DNA from 4 places in the Sagittula stellata E-37 genome. Region 1 is predicted to be linked to each of the others. Evidence: riboswitches for the same ligand, from Rfam matches in the RefSeq annotation. Region 1 holds a riboswitch; each other region holds the start of a gene.
What was found. Region 1 has a riboswitch for cobalamin ahead of ABFK29_RS18270 (DUF1636 family protein). Riboswitches for the same ligand answer to the same signal wherever they lie in the genome.
Positions count from the first base shown of each region.

Region 2: another riboswitch for cobalamin. It lies ahead of bluB (5,6-dimethylbenzimidazole synthase); the one in region 1 lies ahead of ABFK29_RS18270 (DUF1636 family protein).
Region 3: another riboswitch for cobalamin. It lies ahead of ABFK29_RS11710 (DUF4198 domain-containing protein); the one in region 1 lies ahead of ABFK29_RS18270 (DUF1636 family protein).
Region 4: another riboswitch for cobalamin. It lies ahead of ABFK29_RS19500 ((2Fe-2S) ferredoxin domain-containing protein); the one in region 1 lies ahead of ABFK29_RS18270 (DUF1636 family protein).

Region 1 is NZ_CP155729.1:3,827,362-3,831,218, forward strand. It holds gene cobN (cobaltochelatase subunit CobN) at 1-445, opposite strand, end outside; gene cobW (cobalamin biosynthesis protein CobW) at 491-1,546, opposite strand; gene ABFK29_RS18270 (DUF1636 family protein) at 1,547-1,933, opposite strand; cobalamin riboswitch at 2,035-2,251, opposite strand; gene cobO (cob(I)yrinic acid a,c-diamide adenosyltransferase) at 2,287-2,898, shown strand; gene ABFK29_RS18280 (YrhK family protein) at 3,600-3,857, shown strand, end outside.
Region 2 is NZ_CP155729.1:3,583,847-3,587,703, reverse strand. It holds gene ABFK29_RS17070 (YtoQ family protein) at 1-83, shown strand, start outside; gene ABFK29_RS17065 (glutathione S-transferase family protein) at 298-996, opposite strand; gene mscL (large conductance mechanosensitive channel protein MscL) at 1,150-1,584, shown strand; cobalamin riboswitch at 1,646-1,836, shown strand; gene bluB (5,6-dimethylbenzimidazole synthase) at 1,880-2,563, shown strand; gene ald (alanine dehydrogenase) at 2,730-3,848, opposite strand.
Region 3 is NZ_CP155729.1:2,462,196-2,466,052, forward strand. It holds gene ABFK29_RS11700 (hypothetical protein) at 1-159, opposite strand, end outside; gene cbiM (cobalt transporter CbiM) at 156-773, opposite strand; gene ABFK29_RS11710 (DUF4198 domain-containing protein) at 778-1,563, opposite strand; cobalamin riboswitch at 1,706-1,910, opposite strand; gene ABFK29_RS11715 (AAA family ATPase) at 2,011-3,857, opposite strand, start outside.
Region 4 is NZ_CP155729.1:4,093,549-4,097,405, reverse strand. It holds gene ABFK29_RS19505 (ABC transporter substrate-binding protein) at 1-945, opposite strand, end outside; gene ABFK29_RS19500 ((2Fe-2S) ferredoxin domain-containing protein) at 942-1,772, opposite strand; cobalamin riboswitch at 1,891-2,110, opposite strand; gene ABFK29_RS19495 (acyl-CoA dehydrogenase) at 2,389-3,857, shown strand, end outside.

The DNA.
Region 1 (3,857 bases):
CGCCCGCGTCGCAGAGATGCGCCAGCCGCCGCAGGGTCGACACCGGCAGAGTCGACATCTCGTCGAGGCGCGTGTCCTCGCGCCCGTCGGCGGGCAACACGGCCAGCGCGATGCCCTTCTGTTGCGCCAGCGACAGCACCTGCTGCAGGCCGTAGGACCAGTAGGGCACGCCGCCGATCAGGCGGATCAGGATGCCCTTCGCGCCCTCCAGCGTCTGTTCCACGTAGGTGTCGACCGACAGCGGATGCCTGAGGGCGGCGAGATTGGCGAGACGGAGCGTGGGCATCCGCCCCTCTGGCCCGCCGCCGCGCCGCCAGCCTTCGGCAAAGGCGCCGAGGTCGCTGTCGGAGAACGACAGCACGACGAGGTCCGCCGGGCTCTGGCCCAGGTCCTGCGGCGTCTCGCTTTCTTCGAGGCCGTGGCTTTCGCGGAAGATGACGTGCATCGGCGGTTCCCGGAAAGGCGGCGCACAGCCCCGCCCTACCTTACGTCATTCTGCGGCGACAGGCGCGGCCCCGAGGACCGCCCCGATGGCCTCGGGTTGGATGTCGTCATGTTCCGCGATGACCACGACCCGGCTGACGCGCGCCTCGTCCGGCTTCCACGGGCGGTCGTACTGATGACGCACCCGCGCGCCCACCGCCTGCACCAGAAGGCGCATAGGCTTGCCCTTGACGGCGGCATACCCTTTCACCCGAAGGATGTTCTGCTCCTTCGCGAGGCGCTCGATGGCGGCGACCAGCTGGGCGGGACTGTCCTGTTCCGGCAGCTCCACAACGACCGATTCGAAGTCGTCGTGCTCGTGATCGTCGTGGTCGTCGTGATGCGAGGGGCGCGCGTCCATGTCGTCCTCTGCGGCGGCTTCCAGCCCGAGGATCACGCGCGGGTCGACCACACCTTCGGCCACTTCGACCACCGGCAGCGGGCGCGGTGCCTCGGCGGCGATGATCGCCTTGGCCTTCGCCACGCCTTCGGGTCCGGCGAGGTCGGGCTTGGTCAGCAGGATGATGTCGGCGCAGGAGATCTGGTCCTCGAAGACCTCGCTCAGCGGCGTCTCGTGGTCGATGCTGTCGTCGGCCAGACGCTGCGCGTCCACCCGCGCCACATCGGGAGCGAAGCGGCCCGCCGCCACGGCCTCCGCATCGGCCAGCGCGATCACGCCGTCGACGGTGATCTTCGACCGGATGTCGGGCCAGTCGAAGGCTTTCAGAAGCGGCTTCGGCAGGGCGAGGCCGGAGGTCTCGATCAGGATGTGGTCGGGGCGCGGGTCGAGCGCCATCAGCGCCTCGATGGTGGGGATGAAGTCGTCGGCCACGGTGCAGCAGATGCAGCCGTTGGCGAGCTCCATGATGTTCTCGGCCGGGCAGTCGGGGATGGCGCAGGATTTCAGGATGTCGCCGTCCACGCCCACGTCGCCGAATTCGTTGACCACCACGGCCAGGCGGCGGCCGCCGGGGTTCTGCATCAGGTGGCGCACCAGCGTCGTCTTGCCGGAGCCGAGGAAGCCGGTGATCACGGTGACGGGGAGTTTGGCTAGATCGGTCATTCAGTCGGCCTCCACAGGGGTGTTCGGGGTCAGGGGCGGAATACGCGCCACGCAGTTGCGCTTGAAGTGTTCGGGACGCTCGCGCCACGGGATCAACCCGTCGCCGGTCGCGTGATAGCGCGCCGCGCCGTCGAGCAGCATGTCCGGATGCGACGCCTCGTCGACATTCCCGAACACGTAGGTCCAGCGGTCGCCGCCGCGCAGGGCGACGGTACAACCGGCATCGCAATTCTGCAGGCATTCGACGGCGGTCAGGCGCAGGCCCTCGGGCAAAGGCCGGTCGGCAAGGGCATCGTAGAGCGCCTGCCCGGGCCGGCGGTCGTCGGCGGGGATGTCCTGCCCCCGGCGGCACTTCACGCAGACCAGAAGTTCGGTCTCTGACGGCATGGCGACCTCGCGCATCTGGGGGGACCTTGAGCGGGGCACGGGCCAAGACAGGCCCTCTCCCGACCCCGGATCACCCCGTCCGGTTTCGTTCCTCCGCCCCTTCCACGGCGCGGCCACTGGCAGGTCTCCCGGCTTGCGGAACTGGGCGGCAGGCAGTCCTGCCGATCCCAACGGAACCCGGCCTTCCCGGCGATGTCGCCAGTGGCTTCGGGCCCTTTCCGGTCACGGTCGCGGGGGCGGCTGCGCCTGACCCCGACGCGGGGCTGCGCATTCCCTTTTCACCTGCTAGACACAGGCACCAGCACTCCGGCTGATGCGCCGGACGCCCGGCAATGTCAAGGAGAGCCCGCGCCATGAGCGAAGACGAAAACGCCCGCCACACCGAAAAGATGAAGAAGATCAAGGCGGCCCGCGACCGGATGATGGCGACCAAGACGGAGGAGAAGGGCCTGATTATCGTCCATACCGGGACCGGCAAGGGCAAGTCGTCCTCCGGATTCGGCATGATCATGCGCTGCATCGCGCATGGCATGCCCTGTGCGGTGGTGCAGTTCATCAAGGGCGCCTGGCCCACCGGCGAAGGCACGTTCCTGCGCGAACGCTTCGCGGCGGAGTGCCGGTTCTTCGTGTCGGGGGAAGGGTTCACGTGGGAGACGCAGGACCGCGAACGCGACATCGCGGCGGCGCAAAACGGCTGGGAGATCGCCAAGACGCAGATCCTCGACCCGGAAGTGCAGTTCGTTCTGCTCGACGAGATCAACATCGCGCTGCGCTACGACTATCTCGACATCGACGACGTGGTGGGGTTCCTGCTGGAGCAGAAACCGCCGATGACCCATGTCTGCCTGACCGGGCGCAACGCCAAGCCCGAACTGATCGAGGCGGCGGACCTCATCACCGACATGACGCTTGTCAAACACCCGTTCCGTGAAGGGGTGAAGGCGCAGAAGGGCGTCGAGTTCTGAGATTGTGGCGCCGGATTTCGGCTCGCCTGCGGCGACCCGACCCGCTGGGGGTTCCCCCCAGACCCCCAAGGTATTTGGACCAAGATGAAGGCAAGACTTCTTTAATCGGAATCGGAGAGGCTGGCCGGGCGGTACAGGGAGAGGTCCCGATGACCGCCCAAGGTGAAGGCACCGCGCCTCCCCCTTCGACGAAGGCCCGAGGCGCGGTGTCCGACCCGCCCCTTCATCTTGGCGAAAAATACCTCCGCCGGAGGCATCCTGTCCGGGCCGTTTGCGCCGTTTGACGTGTGGGGACGTGCGTCAGGGAAACGGGCAGGCTGTTCCGGCTGGATCAGTGGGCGCGGCGAGCGGAATTTCTGCAATGCGCTCTCTGCCCCTGGTGCCTGTCTTCGGAATTGGGTGAGGCCGGGGCGTCCCTGGGAGCGGCGCCGTGTGGATGGCGTTGCGCCTGGCCTGGGGAAGGTCGACGTTTAGCTCATTGCTTGCCACCACGGGACATGACCGGTGCGCGAAGATTTCCGGTAGCGGTCAACGAGACAACGGACTTGCTTCGGCGGTTCTTGCCGGAACGAACAGTGGCCGGTCGTGGGTTCGCGGGCGGGCGCTTCGGCATGCCAAGATGGTTTCGGCGCGTTGACCCTGCGTTCAAGGCTGGTAACGGTGGATGTCACTATCCCGAAACCAGCGAGGACCACCGCCAGATGTTCAGGAAACGGCTGCAGGACGCCACCTCCCGTCACGAGGAGGTCTACGGCTTCTACGAGAAGATCTATACCGTCATCGACCTCTGCGCGGGGCTCGCGTTTCTCTTCGGATCCATCCTCTTCTTCTGGGAAGACACGCAATACCCGGCGACCTGGCTTTTTACCGTGGGCTCCGCCCTGTTCGTCGCGCGGCCGGCGTCGCGGTTCGCCCGGGAGTATCACCTTGCGCAGCTCCCGCTGCCCGGGGATCGTGAC
Region 2 (3,857 bases), 240 kb from region 1:
CCGCAGCGCTGGCCGTGGCGCGGACGCCGGAACAGGTGGTGCAGCTTCTCGCCTACGTCATCACCGGCACACTGCCGGGCTGAGGAAGGAGGGCGGCGCGAAGCCCCGCCCTACCTGAGGACGCGACGGATGCGGTGTGAGTGCACGGACCGGTGTGACCGGTTGCGTGGGCTCCCGCGTGCGTTGGCCGTGCCCGGGCCCCGGGCCACGCATCGGCCAGATCGGGTCGGTGCACGTCCCTGTCCACGCGGCGCGGCGCCCCGCGGCGCGGGGCTGTGCGCCGCGCGCCTGCGAGCGTTAGTCGCGCGCCGGGATATTCACGCCGTGTTGCACCGCCGGGCGCTCGTAGAACCGCTTGACGTAGGCCACGCAGTTGGGATGGTCGTCCCAGCCCACCACGTCGCGCGCGCCGTAAAATTCGAGCGCGTTGAGCCACGGGCAGAGCGCGATGTCCGCCACGGAATACGGCCCGGCGATCCAGTCTCGACCGTCCAGCGCGCCTTCGACAACGCTCAGCAGCCGCCGCGCCTCGTTCACATACCGGGTGCGGGGAAGCGGGTCCTTCACGTCCTTGCCCGCGAACTTCCAGAAGAAACCGAGCTGCCCCAACATCGGTCCGACGCCGCCCATCTGGAACATCAGCCATTGCGTGATCTTGTGCCGCTCGGTCGCGGTCTCGCCCAGCAGCATTCCGGCCTTCTCGCCGAGATAGAGCAGGATGGCCCCGGATTCGAACAGCTCCAGCGGCGCGCCGTCCGGGCCGTTCGGGTCGATTATCGCGGGGATCTTGTTGTTGGGGTTGAGCGACAGGAACTCAGGGCTTTTGACGTCCTTGTCCGACAGGGTGATCTTGTGGGCCTCGTAGGGCAGCCCGGTCTCCTCGAGCATGATCGACGCCTTGACCCCGTTGGGCGTCGGGAAGGCATAGAGCTGGATGCGGTCGGGGTGCGCGGCGGGCCAGCGGCGCGAGATCGGATGGTCGGCAAGAGCGGTCATGATGCGTGTCCTCGTTAAGGAAGATGTCCTGGCCGACCCTAGTCCGGCATTTCCCGCTTTCCCAGCCGATCCGGCATGACATAATCCTGTTTGTGCAAAAACACCCCGCAGGACATGTGGCCAAGCATGCCGGCGCTCTTACGGAATGGGAAAATGATTAAGGAATTCAAGGATTTCATCGCCAAGGGCAATGTCATGGACATGGCCGTGGGCATCATCATCGGCGCGGCGTTCACCGCGATCGTGCAGTCGCTGGTGGGCGACATCATCAATCCGATCATCGCCTTGTTCACCGGCGGCATCGACTTTTCGGGCTGGTTCTATGCGCTCGACGGCAACGAATACGCGTCGCTCTCGGCGGCGACAGAGGCGGGCGCGCCGGTCTTTGCCATCGGCAAGTTCATCATGGCGGTGATCAACTTCTTCATCATCGCCTTCGTGGTCTTCATGCTGGTGAAGATGGTCAACCGCGCGAAGGCCGCCGCGATCCGTGAGCGTGAGGAAGGCCAGCCAGCCGAAGCCACGCCGTCCGGCCCAACGGAACTGGACGTGCTGCTCGAGATCCGCGACACGCTGAAGACACGCTGACCACGTGACGGCAGACCGGTCCCGTCCGGGGGCGGTGCACTTGCGCCAAGGGGCGGGATTTGCGATCCCGTCCGTGTCAGGTGCCTCCGTCCTCGGGGGAGAATCGGGAAGCCGGGGCAGAACCGGCGCGGGCCCGCCGCTGTGACGGGGACGGGGCGGACACATGGCCACTGGGCGTCAGTCAGGCGCTCGGGAAGGCGTCCGTTCCGGATGATCCGAAGCCAGAAGACCGGCCTGACGGCATGGCGGCCCCGCCTGGACAGCGGGGGCGCGCAGGCCTTTGGGAGGTGACCCCATGACAGGACCGGTGAACCGCCGATCCCCGGCGCCCGTTGCGGCGCGCGCGTTTTCGGACGAGGAGCGGCGGGCGCTCTACGACGTGATTGCCCACAGACGGGACGTGCGGAACGAATTCCTGCCCGATCCGGTGGACGAAGACGTGCTGCGGCGCATCCTGGAGGCGGCGCATGCCGCGCCATCGGTCGGGCTCTCGCAACCCTGGGATTTCATTCTGCTGCGCGATCCCCTGCGCCGGGCGCAAGTGCGGGCCGCATTCGCCCGCGCCAACGACGAGGCGCAGGCGATGTTCCCGCCGGACAAGCGGTCGGCCTATGCCGCGCTGAAGCTGGAAGGGATCGAGAAGGCCCCCCTGAACATCTGCGTCACCTGTGACCGGTCGCGCGGCGGACCGGTCGTGCTGGGGCGCACGCATCAGCCGGAGACGGATCTCTATTCGACGGTCTGCGCCGTCCAGAACCTCTGGCTGGCGGCGCGGGCCGAAGGCGTCGGCGTCGGTTGGGTCAGCATCCTCGACGAGGCCGACCTGCGCCCGATCCTCCGCCTGCCCGAGCACGTCCGCGTGGTCGCCTACCTCTGCGTCGGCCACGTCAGGGAGCTGTTCGACGGCCCCGAACTCGCAGCGCGCGGCTGGGCGCGGGCGCGCACGCTCGATGCGCATGTCCGCGAGGAGGGCTGGTAAGGCCAGCGCCCGGGCCGCCGTCAGCACGACGCATCCGACCGCCGATATTCAGGTCGCAACCTTCAAAGAACCCGCTGCCGGCTTCTTTGCTTCCAAAATACTCCGGAGGGGTTCGGGGAGGCAGAGCCTCCCCGACCGGTCGCCGTGCGCAGCACGGCGAAACCGCTCAGGCCGCCAGCGCGGCCGCCGGCGTGATCGCGGCAAGCCCAAGCGCCTCGCCCACCGCGGCGTAGGTCAGCTTGCCCGCATGCACGTTCAGCCCGGCCAGAAGGTGCGGATCGTCGGCGCAGGCTTTCTTCCAGCCCTTGTCGGCCAACGCCAGCATGAACGGCATGGTCGCGTTGCCCAGGGCGATGGTCGATGTGCGCGCCACGGCGCCCGGCATGTTCGCCACGCAGTAGTGCACGATGCCGTCGACTTCGTAGATCGGGTCCTGATGGGTTGTGGCCTTCGAGGTCTCGAAGCAGCCGCCCTGGTCGATGGCCACGTCGACGATCACGGCGCCGGGCTTCATCGTCGACAGTTGCGCGCGGCTGACCAGCTTCGGCGCGGCGGCGCCGGGGATCAGCACGGCGCCGATGACCATGTCGGCCTCGGCCACCATCTCGGCGGTGTTCCCGGCAGAGGCGTAGCGGGTCTTGAAGACCGAACCGAAGACGTCGTCGAGGTAACGCATCCGCGACAGGGAGCGGTCGAGCACGGTGACCTCGGCGCCCATGCCCGCGGCGACGCGGGCCGCGTGGGTGCCGACGACGCCGCCGCCGATCACCGCGACCTTCGCGGGGCCGACCCCCGGCACGCCGCCCATCAGCACGCCGCGGCCGCCGTTGGCCTTCTGCAGCGACCAGGCGCCGACCTGCGGGGCGAGACGGCCCGCGACCTCGGACATCGGCGCCAGAAGGGGCAGGCCGCCACGGTCGTCGGTCACGGTTTCATAGGCGATGCAGGTCGCGCCGGAGGCGATCAGGTCGTGGGTCTGCTCCGGATCGGGCGCGAGGTGGAGATAGGTGAACAGCACCTGGCCCTCGCGCAACATGGCGCGTTCGGGGGCCTGGGGTTCCTTCACCTTGACGATCATGTCGGCGGAGGCAAAGACCTCGGCGGCGGTGTCGGCCAGCGCGGCGCCCGCGGCGGTATAGTCTTCGTCGGTGAAACCGGCGCCGAGGCCTGCGCCTTTCTGGACGATGACCGAATGGCCATGCGCCACCGCTTCGTGTGCGGCGTTGGGCGTCAGGCCCACGCGGAATTCCTGGGGTTTGACTTCTGTCGGGCAGCCGATCTTCATGACGCGATC
Region 3 (3,857 bases), 1.4 Mb from region 1:
GGTGACGATCACTTCTTCCCCGACAGCCATGTCGCCGTTGGAGAAGCCGATCTCGCCCTCGATGGAGGACCCGGACGGAAAGACGGCGGCGATGACCTTGTGGGCCTGAGCGGGCAGGGGCAACGCCAGAAGCGCCGCAATCAGGGCAAGGCGTTTCATGCGGCACTCCGTTGCAGGGCGTGGAAGAGGTCCGGCTTGACCTTGCGAGCCAGGAGGACGGCGAACCCGGTCAGCAGCCCTTCGATGATCATCACCGGGATATGGGCGATGAACACCAGTTTGGCCGCCGGGATGAAGGCATCGCCCGACAAGGCCAGCGACAAGGCCACCAAGCCGGTTGTCGCGGCGATGCTGAAGGTGCCGCCGACCGCGCCCCAGACGGCTCCGGTCAGCGGCGTCCCGCGCGAGATGAGACGCCCGAACAGCAGTCCCGCCAGCACCGCTGGCAAAGCGATATTGAGTGTGTTCACCCCGAGCACGGTCAGTCCGCCGAAGCCGAAGAACACGGCCTGAAGCAGCAGGCCCACGAAGAGGGCCGGAAAGGCGGCCCAGCCGAGCACGAGCCCGGCAAGACCGTTCATGATGAGATGCACCGAGGACGGGCCGATCGGCACATGCACCAGCGAGGCCACGAAGAAGCTGGCCGACAGGACACCGGCTGCGGGGATGCGTTCCATCGTCAGCGACCGCAGGCCATAGGCGATGCCGCCGGCCGCCAGCACCGCCCCGCCGATCACGACCGGGTTGGAAAGGGCTCCGTCCACGATGTGCATGGCGTTACTCCAGCTCCCAGGCGCGGATCCAGATCACGGCATCCTGGCTGAGTTCCTTGCCTTTGTGTTCGGTTGCGGGACCGACACCGAGCGCGGCAAAGCCCCAGTGTCCGGCCCTGGGAATGCCGAAGGTGAAGTACCCGTTGTCGTCGGACATGACGACGACCGCGCCACCGGGCGGGGGGCTGACCACCGGGTCGGTGGCGCGCGCACGTTCCATGTCCGGCTCTGCCGCCATGAACTCGACCTCGATCTCGGCACCGGCGACGGGTTGGCCGTCGGACAGGACGCGTCCGGTGAACGTGGAGCCCGCCAACACGTTGTAGGGCTTGTTCAGCGGCAGGATCTCTGCGGGCAGGCCAACAGGGTTCATCCAGTCGGTGGGCAATTCGCTGCGGTTCAGAAAGGCCTTGGTGTACTGCTGGATGTACGTGTCCTCGGATTCCTCGAAGTAGGGCTGCGGGACCGTCACGAGGACATAATCGCCCGACCGCTTGACCGGGACGTTGCCCAGAAAGGCCGCCGCCTCGTTCGCGGACCCCGTGAAGGCCGTCGGTTCGAGGGTGTCCAGAAGATCGGTGCGCTTGCCGTGATGCACCATGAAGAATTCCTCGGGTGTTTCCATCTCCATCACGTGGCCGTTTGAGAAGGGGTGCCAGAAGATCAGCTTGACCGGCACGTCGCCCGGTCGGTCGATGATCGTGTCCGTCGTATATTCGAGAAGGAAATGCGCCTGTGTCATCGCCGGAAACGCGATGCACGCCGCAAGTGCACCAAAAGTGAGTTTCATGAAGCCGTCCTTGTCCACTGCGCCACACCCGGCGCGCGTCGTTTCTGGACGCGGGGAACACTCGACCCCATCCGCGCGGCGGAATGACCCGCCTGCGCACGAGGCCAGACGCGCACCCCGGCGTCCGGTTGAAAGCGCCTCTTCCTGAGGCGCCAGTCCGGCAGGTCTCCTGGCTCGCGGGTCATCGCATCTGGACTGGCCTTCCCGGATTTCTCCAGTGGCATATCAGCCCTGCTTGCCGCTTACAGTTGCGGGGGCAGCTGCAGGGTAGGCACTCGCGTGCCGCACTGCATTCCCTCTTTCCTCCGAAGCGTGAAAACTCCGGAACCGGACATGCGATTTCCTTGCCAGAAAAGCGCGCGCCCGGTCAATTGCTAATTTGTGAAGCGCGGAGCAGGGACCGGACAGATGTGTGGTCCACTGTTGGGCCCTCCGAGCGAGGGCTCGTCAGGCGTCTTCCGGAGCCACTGTCGCGATGCTCAGCGCATGGCCGCCCAGGTCGCGGAAGGCGCGCTGGCGGCAGGTCAGCACGATGATCTGAAGGTCGCCCGCCTGGCGGTGCAACGCGTCGAACATCCGCTCGATCCGATCGTCGTCGGTGAAGACCAGCGCGTCGTCGAGGATCACCGGCGCAGTGCGCCCCGCGTGGGACAACATGCGCGCAAAGGCCAGCCGGACCAGCAATGCCACCTGTTCCTGCGTGCCGCCGGAGAGGATGTCGACCGGCTCGCTCTGGCCGTCGCGCAAAAGCGCATCGGGCAGCAGGGATTCTTCTCCCCATGTCAGCTCGGCGTCCGGCCAGAGCAGGTGCAGGAGCGGTTTCAGTTCCCGGGCGATCGGCGCGAAATAGCGTTCGCGGGCTTCGTTGCGGGCTTTTTCAAGCGCCTGTTCGAGCTTGCGAAGCACAGCCACCTCGTGCTCGATCCGCGTCAGGGTCTCGCGGGCCGATGTCAGCTTTTCCACCGTCTCGGCCAGCCTTTCCTCGACCGCGTCACCGGCAGAGCGGCTGATGCGTTCTTCGAGCCGGGCGAGCAGAAGCTTCAGACGGGCGCTTTCGTCGCGTGCGCGGGTTTCCACGGATTCCGCCCGAGTCAGCGTTGCGCGCGTATTGGCGGTGTCGGGGGCGTCCTTGGCCTTGGCCGCATGTTTGGCCTGCTCCTCGGCAAGAGCAGCCTCCATCCTTGACAGGGTCGCGGCCAGATCGTCCTCTGTCGCGCCGCCAGCCCGCGCCACCGCGTCTTCGGCGCGCTTCAGACGGTCCTTGAGCGAAGTCAGGGCGGTTTCGGCGCGCAGCACCTCAGCCCGGGTATCGGCCAGCCGTTCGTTGGCGGCGTCGAGCGCGCCGCGGGCAAGGTCCCGTTCTTCGCGCGCGCTGACCAGTTCCGCCTCTGCCTGCGCAAGGTCGGGCATGTCCGCATCCTCAACCGGGACAGGGATGCGGGCGTGCGTCGCGCGAAGCTGTTCAATGCCATCCGGGGCGAGGCTTTGCAGCACGGCCTTCGCTTCGGCATGCTGCCGCTCCGCCTCGGTCCGGGCGGCGGCGGCGTCACGGGCCTCTTCCAGGGTCGCGGCTCCGATGGCCTCAAGCGCCGAACGCAAGGCGCGGGCCGCAGCGTCCACAGTGTCGGCGTCGCGCCCGGTGTCGCCGGGGCGGATCTCCAACTGCCCGACACCGGCTATGTCGAAGCGGGTGGTCCGGGCGACGGGGACCGCCTGACCGTCCGGCAGCGGGGCGTCACCGAAACGGATCGCACCTTGGGATCCTGCCGCGTAGTGGGCCACAACCTGCGTGGCCGTGGCGTCGTGCGCGGCAACGGCGGCGGCATGGGTATTGGACAGTGTCTCGATCCGGCGAAGGGCCGTGGCGTCGGGACCGGAGCGGGCGGCTGCGGCGGTCTCCATCCTGCGGCGCATCTCTTCGGCCTGCGCGATGCGGGTCTCAAGCTCCTTGCGACGTTCGGAACCTTCGCGCGCGGCCTCCGCCCGTTGCGCGGCAGTTCGGGTGCCTTCGGCCTTCGATAGCGCGACCTCTGCCGCGTCGAATGTCTTCTGTGCCGCATCGCGGGCGGCCTGCGCCTTGTCCCGCGCCGCGCCCGCCGCCTCCTTCTCCGCGCCGGTTGCATCGACGAGGCGCGCGGCCTCTGTCCGTTCAGCGGTTGCCTCGCGCAGGGACGCAAGCTTCCCGCGTGCCGCCTCTGCCGTCAGGCGGGCCATTTCGACCTTGCGGGCCGCCGCGTCGAGTTCCTCTGCATGGCGCACGGCGGCGGTGTGGGCCGCGCGGGCGGCGTCCAGCT
Region 4 (3,857 bases), 270 kb from region 1:
CCAGGGGAAGGCCGTGGAATACAGCCCCTCTGCTTCTGCCGTGGCGCCCCGGAACACCGCATCGGACACCTCGGCATAGTCGATGGACTTCATCAGGGCGCGCCGGACGGCGACGTCCGCAAGCGGCCCCTCTTCGGTGTTCATGAAGGCCGCATAGCCGCCGGTGGACAGGTCGCCCAAGGCGAGGTTCACGTTCGGCGTGGCGTCGTAGACCGGCTTGGCCGAGATCTGCGGATAAAGCGCGATATCCCCTTCGCCGTTCTGGATCGCCAGCACCCGGGCATTGAGGTCGGTCACGAAGGTGACGGTAACACCCGGCATGGCCGGCGTACCACGCCAGTAGTTTTCGTTGCGGGTGGCGGTCAGGGCCGCGTCAGTCAGGTCGGTCACCTCGTAGGGGCCCGTATAGATACCGGCATGTTCCAGCGCCTCCCAGTCCCCGTTCGCGGCCTCCACGGCATCGAGATCGTAGATCAGGAAATAGCTTTCGTGGGCCAGCACGTTCGGGAACTCGGGCAGCGGCACCGGTGTCTTCACGGTGATTTCCAGCGGGCCAGTGACGTCGAAGGTCGTTTCTGGCGGCACGACGCCTTGCAGCGACGCCTTGTTCGCCAGCCGGAAGTCCATCAGCCGCTTCACCGCATCCGCGTCCAGTTGGCGGCCGTTCTGGAACGTCACCCCCTTGTTGAGCGTGATAACCCAGGTCAGGTCGTCCACCTGTTCCAGACTTTCGGCCAGCCAGGGCGCCACGGAGCCATCACGCTGGAATTCCATCAGCAACTCGGCCACGCCGAATTCCTGGAACCAGAAACCCTCGGACTCGGGGTCCATGCTGTCGATCTGGAACGACGTAATCACGCGGATCGGCTGATCGGCCTCCTGCGCCGGGGCGGGCTGGCCAAAAGTAAGGGCGGCGAGGGCCAGCGTGGTCGCAAGGTGTCTCATGATATGGTGCTCCTGTGGGGCGTCGTGTGTTGACTGGGCTGGCTGAGCCGGGCGGTGTGGATGTGCAGGTCAGGCAGTCCGCGCCCCGCGCAAAGCACCTCACGCACGAGGCGTCGGGCTGCCGCGCGGTCCGGTACGTGGAACCAGTCGCCTAGCGGGTAGACCGCGACGACGGGCCCCTTGTTGCAGGGAAAGATGCAGCCGGTGGTCGTCGTCAGGCAGCGCTTCGCGATGCCCGCCTCGGCGCATTCGGCCTTGAGGACATGGCTGAGACTCGCGGCATCGCGCATCTGGCAACGCGGCCCGGTGCAGACCAGCAGATGAAAGTCGAAATCGGGAGGGGTGTCCCAGCCGGGCTTGCCGAGCGCGGGTTTCACATTTTCGACCGACGTCGAAGGCGCGGCAAGCAGGTCGCGCAGCATCTCGGTGGGGCCGGCATCCATGCGGGATGGCTCTGGGCCGAGTGTCACGCCGATGGCCGCATTGACCGGTCGTAGAGACCAGTCGGCCAGAACGCCGGGAAGCCAGGCCAGAAGGCTCTCTGGAAACGGCAGTCCGATGGGTTGCAGCCGGATCGCGCGGGCGCCGCCGCGCCGCATCTCGTCCAGCGCCTCGAACAGGCTCCGGCCCATGTCTTCTAGGCGGATGAGCATGTGGGGGCGTTCCGTCGCCGCGGCGCAGATCGCCTCCAGTCGGTGGAAACCGCCTGCGCTCAGGTTGGCCGACGAACAGGCAAAGAGAACCCATTCCACGGGCGGACCCTCAAAGCGGCCCGCGCCGCAACCGTCGTCGTGTCGTCTCAGGGGAATTATCCGTGCATCTGCCATGGTGCCCTCCGCACAAATGCGGGGCGGGCAGACCAGCGATGACATCGGGCACAAAGAGCCGTCCAAACATAGCACATCTCCTGCCGGACACCCCGCCCGGTTAAAAGTGACTGCGGCGCGGAGCGCGCCGGAGATGGCAGGTCTCCTGACTTGCGGGTCAACGCTTTCCCGAACCTTCCCGAGCCGCCTACCGGCCCAGTGGTGTTCTCAGGATCGCTCTCCGCTCACAGTTGCGGGGGCAGTCGCGGATTCGGCACCTTGCGGACATCCTCACCGTGTTCCCTTTTCATCCCGGTTGGCTTGCTGGCGTTCCGGGAACCATCGCGGATCGTTAAGCACGGATACGGCTTGTCCGTCAATCTCCGGGCGCGATAAAATGAGTGTCGACTTCCCGCGAAGAGTGTATGCGCGTTGATCCGTCGGCGCCGGCAACGATACCCAAGGGCGCGTGGCCGAACACCGTCCCGGATCGCAAACAACCCGGACGCGGTGCATCGCCAAAGCCGTCCAGATGCGCTCGATCGCGACGTGCGCACGACGGAACGTCATCCGCCCGGAATGCAGCGCAGCAGGAACCCTTCCACCGCCGGGGCGTTTTCCGGGTGGAGGAACCGCCATGTCATTCAGAAAGAATTACGTCACCAAGCCGATTTTGAAGTGGGCGAGGGGGGCGATGCCGTCGCTGTCCTCGACAGAGGCCGAAGCCGTCTATTCCGGAGACGTCCACTTCGAGGCGGAACTGTTCTCCGGCAATCCGGACTGGACGATGCTGCGCAGCATGAAGGCGCCCGCCCTTACCGACGAGGAGCGGGATTTCATCGACGGGCCATGCCGGACCTTCTGCGACATGATCGACGTCTGGGATATCGACAGGCGCACCGGCGATCTGCCCCGCGAGGCGTGGACCTATCTGCGCGACGAAGGCTTTTTCGGCATGATCATCCCGAAGGAGCACGGCGGACTCGGTTTCTCTGCCTATGCCCATTCGGAAGTCGTGCGCTACATCGCGGGGCATTCCGTCGTGGCGGCGGTGACGGTCATGGTGCCCAATTCGCTCGGTCCCGGTGAACTGATCCTGCAATTCGGCACCGACGCGCAAAAACGGCACTGGCTGCCACGCCTCGCGCGCGGCGAAGAACTGCCCGCCTTCGGGCTCACCTCCGAAGACGCCGGATCGGACGCGTCGGCCATGACGGACGAAGGCGTCGTCTGCAAGGGGCAGTGGAATGGCGAAGAGGTGCTTGGCATCCGCATGACATGGGCCAAGCGCTACATCACGTTGTCGCCGGTCGCCACGGTGCTGGGTCTTGCCCTGAAGCTGCGCGACCCGGACCACCTGCTGGGCGAGGTCGATGACATAGGGATCACATGCACGCTCGTTCCGACGGATTTGCCGGGGGTGGAGACCGGCCGCAGGCACCTGCCCTCGGGGACCATGTTCATGAACGGGCCGACCACCGGCAAGGACGTCTTCGTGCCGCTCGACCATATCATCGGCGGGCCGGACTATGCGGGGCGCGGATGGATGATGCTGATGAGTGCGCTGGCCGCCGGGCGCGGAATCTCACTGCCATCGCTGTCGGCCGCAGCGGCAGCCATGTCCGCGCACAGCACCGGCGCCTATTCCCGCATCCGCAAACAGTTCAATCTGCCCATCGGGTTGTTCGGCGGCGTGCAGGAGCCCATGGCCCGCATCGCTTCCAACGCCTACACGATCGATGCGGGCCGCCGCCTGACGACGGCGGCGTTGGACGACGGGTACAAGCTGGCCGTGATATCCGCGATCATGAAGTATCACGCCACGACCCGGATGCGTGAAACGATCAACGATGCCATGGATGTGCATTCAGGCAAGGCGGTCATCGACGGTCCGTTGAACTATCTCCAGTCGCACTATCGCGCCATTCCCATCGGGATCACGGTCGAGGGCGCGAACATCGTGACCCGCAACCTGATCATCTTCGGGCAAGGGGCCATCAGGGCCCATCCGCATCTGCTGGACGAAATCGAAGCGATACAGGAGCCGGACCCGGACAAATCGCTCGACTCCTTCGACACCCATTTCTGGGCGCACGTCGGACACTC